One region of the Shewanella oneidensis MR-1 genome, then DNA from elsewhere that is predicted to be linked to it. Evidence: riboswitches for the same ligand, from Rfam matches in the RefSeq annotation. Region 1 holds a riboswitch; the other holds the start of a gene.
The links. A riboswitch is a leader RNA that binds a small molecule or an ion and turns the genes downstream of it on or off. The one in region 1 is predicted to bind cobalamin.

Region 1 (3,184 bases):
CGTATGGGGGATCATTAATCCAACAAAGCCAATACCGCCGCAGGTCGCCACTAAAATGGCGGTAATTAACGAGCACAGCAGCAACATATTGAGGCGTAATTTGGGCACATTCACCCCTAAGGTATGGGCCGTTTCATCCCCCGCTTGCAAAGCCATAATCTGCCGCTTCCAACCGAGGATGATAAAAAAACTCACCAGCACAACGATGGTCGGCAAAATTAATAGCGACCAACTGGCCTTAGCAAAACTGCCCAAACTCCAAAAAAGCACGGATGCCGTGGCCTGCGGGCTGGCAAAATACAGCAGCAAACTGGTTAACGCGCCAAACATAAACGATGTTGCCACCCCTGAGAGCAGCATGCGTTCAACTTGGCTGTTGAGCCCTAACCCCGATAAAGCCAAAACAATAAGTACGGATAAACTGGCACCAATAAAAGCGCCAAAGGGCAAACTAAACCACTGGAGCCCAGCCAATATTTCCGCACCACTAAATATTCCCGAGTTGGCAATCACACCCGCATTCGCAAAAAAACCTGAACCGGAAAACAACGTCAGCATCACCACAGCGCCAAAGGAGGCTCCTGAGCTAATCCCAAACAAATAAGGGTCGGCAAGGGGATTGCGAGTCACGGTTTGCAACACACTGCCCGCCAAAGACAGCCCCGCCCCCGCCACAAAGGCGAGCAATATTCGTGGTAGCCTTAATTCCATCACAATCCGATCCGTCATCGCGGCAGTGCTTGGCGCATTCTCACCCATAAATAACTGACTGAATTTATCTATAAAAACATTAAAAACATCTAAAAAGCTGATATTCGCCGCGCCAAAACTGGCGGCCGCAATCGGCGTCAGCAGAGTAAAACCCACCAAGGCTAACATCAGCCATTGCTGGCGAGTTAATGGCGTAAAAATAGGGGTTAACAGGGTAATCAGCTTAAGTCTGCTTATCATGATGGGGTTTTCACCCCATTAATGATATGGGGAGGATGGATTGCGCCCTCTTCATCTGTCTTTGATTTTTGATAGCCATATGATTTTTGATAGCCATAGAAGTAATTAATCAACGGGTTAGCATGTTGTGGATGGGGCATCACTTGGGCGCAAACCCCAAAAACTTGGGCAATGCGCTCCTCAGTCAACACCTCAGTTGGCGTGCCCATGGCGCTCACTTGCCCATTATCGAGTAGCAGCAAACTATCACACAGGGCGCTTGCCAGATTCAGATCATGAATCGAGGCAATCACACTAATGCCAAGGCTTCGAACCAGCTCCAAAATTTGTATTTGGTAGCGCACATCGAGGTGATTTGTGGGTTCATCTAAAATCAGTAGCAGTGGTTGTTGCACGATAGCGCGGGCAATCAGCGCCCGTTGTTTCTCGCCGCCCGAAAGCCGCTCATATTGCTGATGCAACTTATGACTAAGGCCAACCTTCTCAAGCGCTTTAATAATTTTGTCGCTATCACCGCTGGAATGGCTATCAAACATTCCTTTATGGGGCGTGAGTCCCATGGCAACCAGTTGCTCTGTGGTCATATCAAAATAGTGCGGCGTATCCTGCTGCACTACGGCCACTTTACAGGCAAATGCCTTGGGCGAAAGCTGACTAATATCCTGCGAAAACAAGCTGATCTGCCCCTGAGTCGGGCGAATAAAACGATATAGACAACGCAGTAAACTGGATTTACCCGCCCCGTTAGGGCCGATTAATCCCAGCATTTCACCGCGCTGCAGGGCAAAGTTAACCCCAGAGAGAATGGTTTTGCCTTCGATGGTCCAACTCAATTGGCTGACATTGAGTGCCACATCTTGGCTGACATTGAGTCCCACATGAGTTCGCGCCGCCGAAGGTTGCGCAACTGTTGATGTAACTGTTGATGTGGAAGGCTGCATTAAAAGCCACTCCCACAGGCATATTTTGTGTTGCCAAAACCCTGCTGCGCCATGGGCCACAGGGCGAGACGTATCAATATCATCTTCTGCTCCCTCGAGTCACCCGCTCGAGAACTAAGGCTGCACGCAGCGAAAACAGCAATAGGCAGGTCTCCTGACTTGTAGAAAAGAAGGTGCTAGGCTTTAGAATCTAGAATCTAGAATCTAGAATCTAGAATCTAGAATCTAGGCGCTTCTTTTAACTACTCACAGTTGCGGGTACAGTTCGGGCTGGCTGACGGGCAGCGCCCCGATTCCCTATTATATTTGGGTTGATCCGGCGTTTATGACCTTAATGCAATAGCATAGGTTAGCGCGAAATTCCCAACACCTATTTCTGCGACATTTAAGCTTAGCGAACAAAATGCGCTATCTCACTCAAACATCAAGGAAAAGCATTATCCTATATCTGGCTCATTAGGCAATGCCGTTTAAATCAGAAAATGTTCAACATCGCATTTGATGCTGATGCAAACCTCACTCACCATGGCCCGATGGCCAGTCTAAGCGCCAGTATCGAGTCCCTTGGTTATCTTCAAGTACATTGATAGTCACCAGCGCCGCCACGGGCAGGGTGAGCTGACTATAAAAACCCACGGCTTTCACCGCCCCCAACGCCCTCGCCATTAAATGACGGATCACCCCACCGTGGGTCACCACCCAAATATTGGCCGCAGTATCAGCTGCAGCATCGGCGGGTTTATCACCAAGGGGAAGGCACGCAAATGCTTGCTCGAGAATGGCCGCAATTGCGCGATCAACTCGGGCCTCAAAATCGGCCATCGTTTCACCCTTGGGCGGCGCTACAGCCCAAGGATCTTGCCAATAGGCCGCCATGCGCTCGCCATCCTGTTGATATAACTCATCGAGCAAGCGACCATCCCAATCGCCAAAATCCATTTCTTGTAGATCCTCCAGCAGGCTGACCTCAAGCGGCGAAGATGTTGGCGCAGCAAAGTTGTTTGAACTGATGCAGTTTGAACTGGCACTGGCGAAGCTTGAACTGACGGACGCGCTAGCATGCTTAGTCGCCAACACCTTGGCAAATTCAGCACAGCGCCTCGAGGTGGAGCTATAAATACCGTGGCACTCACAGACCTGCAAAGCGACTGCCGCCGACATCTGCCGCCAGCCCTTGGCACTTAAAGGCACATCAACGCGGCCACGTAAAATCGCCCCGCCCTCGCATTCCCCATGGCGCAACAGTAATAAGCGAACTTGTTTCATATATGCCTTTTAAAAATCTTAGGACC
Region 2 (3,184 bases), 250 kb from region 1:
AGTGCTCCGCCACCCAAGACAATTTCTTGCCATCATTCAATCCATCGGTAAATTCGGCATCGATATAGTTATATTCCAGCCCTAATTGTAATGCTTGAGTCACCTGCCAATCCCAATCGGCACTCGCGCCATAACGGCGTGAGGCATCGGCATTAACGTTTGCACCTTGAAAACTACCACCAACAGGTTTTTCCGCACTTGGGTCAAAGACAATTTCATCTTCTAAATCGAGGCGGTATAAGCTCACGCGCAGACTTTGGCTGGCAACTGTCCAATCCCAACCCGCCTCATAGGAGCGGCCAGTCTGTGGCTTTAAGCCAAACACATCTTTCGGGGTGTAAGCTTGCTCATCGACCTTGGCGAAACGGAAGTTCTCATCGCCACGCAGGTAGAATCTGTGCTCGGCGCTCGGGCGATAGTTTAGGCCAAACTCGAATGCGGTGGCATCTTCATCTAAATCGATACCATTTGGATAGACATTGCCATCGACTAACTCGTCAGTCACCCGCGCATAACGTCCGCCTACCACATAACTTAAGGTATGGCTTAATGGCACAGTGGCTTGTAGATAAGCACTTTGCATGTCCTGCACATTGCTACGTGCCATAGAATCGTAATCGGCCTTACCACGGCTGATATCTAAGCCTGTCACTAGGTTTAGCTCGCCTTGGCGTGTACTGTAGTTGGCTAAAGCTTTGGGGCTAAACATCAACAGCGAGCGGGTGTTATGGCTACCCGCGCCCCAATTGACGGAGCTGACTAAGGTATCGCTGTAATCCAAATCCGCCGCTAACGCCCAGTTTTGGTTAAGCTGATGCTGATAACCGCTGCGCGCCGCAGTGGTCATCTCATGGACATATTCGCTTTTATTGGAAGACTGACGTGGATCGAACTTGAATTGATCGACCGTCAATGAGCCAGGATTTTCACGATCATCATCGTAATAGCTGGTTTCGACAAAGAAAGAATCCGTCGCCGTTTTATATTGAATGCGACCCAGAATAGACCCTGTTTCGTTTGCATTATGCTGACGATAGTTGTCACCTTGGTTGTAACTACCGCTCAAGAAATAGCGCCAATCCTTGTTGATTGCGCCAGACACGTCGCCACGACCTTCGTAAGTATTAAAGCTACCGCCGGATAATTGCACGCTGCCGCCAGTATTCTCAGGCGACTTAGTCACAATGTTAATCACCCCGCCCACGGCTTGATCGCCATAGAGCACGCCCGCACTGCCCGATAATATTTCGACGCGCTCAACCAGATTTAAGGGAATCGCATTTAAGCTAGGCGCGGCAATATCGATGTTATTTAGGCGGCGACCATCGAGTAAAATTAAGGTGTTGTTTACCGCTGTGCTGGCGCTAAAACCACGCATAGCAAAGCTAGTACCAATATTGTTATCCGAAATTTGAATACCACTTTGGCCGCGTAAGACGTCGGTCAAATTAGTCGCGCCACTCATTTCAATCGCTGCTGCATCAATCACATTCACATTGGCGGCAATATTTAACGGGGTCTTATCAGAGCGGCCTATCACGACAAGATGCTCATCGACTTTAGCTGTGCTGGTATCGTCAGCCGCCATAACGGGCGCGATAATTGAAAAACTGCAAAGGCTGCCGATCAGCAGCGCGATTTTTGTTGGATGTGTTCCCATTTTACCTTTAACTCCTGCAAGGAAAACGGGGCATTGGCGCCACGATATCGTTGATTCAGTAGAAAATACTGATAGTCACTATCGCATTTTGAGATCTGCCCACCGAAATCTCAAAAACACCTTTAGGGCCGGTCTCCGGACTTAGGCTATAATCCATCTCACTAGAGATAAACGCGAAACTGACCTTTGCACACTGCGATTTACGGGTTCATCGTGAACACCTATCGAATGCGGCCGTCTCTCACCTTTTACCGTTGCGGGGGCAGTGCCAGAATTTCACTGGCTTCCCGATTATCTCGCGACGCTATCATCGCAAGCACCACAGAAGGTTGACTCAAAATTAGGTTCAAAGGGCGTAAAACCTGTTAACGCCCAACAAGGCTCAGGTCATATCTGACCTGAGCGCGCGCATTATAGACGTCTATACGGATGAAAGTCCATTAATCTCAAGTGAGCGAAAAAACTCACATAAGTTAGAAAACACCATCCCAATTTTTTGCCGCAGGTTTTGGTCTGTCTGTGCTCAAAATCGCCTGACGTTGTTCAGGGGTTTCGCATTGGGCAGCGGGGGTAAAATCCAGCGATTTAATCACTAACGAGTCAGCAGGTTGCACTGTCGACTTGTCGAACATGGGAAAATTCATCGACCAAGAGACCAACTCCCCCTTTTCACTAATGCCAACATAACCGTCATTTGCGCCATTTAACCAAGTGAGGCGCGGAATACGTGCCATTAACTTTTCCACATTATCACGGTTGGCGCGATAACCAACGGGCACCACTTTGCCATCGGGACGCGTAAACACAAAGGAGGCTGGCCCTCGAGTAATAACACTCCCTTCCTGCCAATATTTATCAAGAATCTCTTGAGCATCGTGAAACCCAAACATATAAGCGTAATCAGTATCGTCGGCCACAATTTGCGGCACAGCCTTATCCCTCAGTAATAAAAAACCTGAGCCAATACTGATAATCTCTTTTACCCCTGTGATATCGGTTTTTTTAATCCAATCGACACCACAGTTAATACCATCGCCCCAAAAATGCGCATCCCCCGTAGGGCTTAAAATCGCAAAGGCACAATTGTTTGCCGTCATACTCACCACATCTTTTAAGGCGCTGCGAATCGAGTAAGCATCACTGCGCCAACCCCAACTCACCACAGTGCCGTCCTTTTTCAAGGCAGCATAGGTGTGTTGAAAATATTCGATCTTCGCTACATCCGTAAGCTGCGGGAGTAACTTTTTCATATTGGTCGACTCTTCAACCTGCCCCCAAATCACAGCACTGCCCTCTTTTTTGAGGGCGACAAAACTGCGCCCTCTGGCAAAGATATCGACCACATCAACTAATTGATCCTGCACATGTAAGCTATTGCCACCGTAGGGGCCATAACCCCAAGTATGCACCTTGCCATTGGCATCTAGCGCGGCAATGGCCTCTTGATTGGCGAACAACTTGGTAATATTGGTCATGCGGTTTTGCAGGGCTTTGTCGAGGCTATATTTCCCCGCATTGCCCCAG

Region 2: linked by a shared signal. The riboswitch ahead of SO_RS03835 (TonB-dependent receptor) and the one ahead of SO_RS04810 (ABC transporter ATP-binding protein) in region 1 are both predicted to bind cobalamin.

Annotation. Positions count from the first base shown of each region.
Region 1 is NC_004347.2:1,070,729-1,073,912, reverse strand. It holds gene SO_RS04815 (FecCD family ABC transporter permease) at 1-951, opposite strand, end outside; gene SO_RS04810 (ABC transporter ATP-binding protein) at 948-1,892, opposite strand; cobalamin riboswitch at 2,020-2,242, opposite strand; gene SO_RS04805 (histidine phosphatase family protein) at 2,409-3,158, opposite strand.
Region 2 is NC_004347.2:825,631-828,814, reverse strand. It holds gene SO_RS03835 (TonB-dependent receptor) at 1-1,660, opposite strand, end outside; cobalamin riboswitch at 1,770-1,999, opposite strand; gene SO_RS03830 (RCC1 domain-containing protein) at 2,134-3,184, opposite strand, start outside.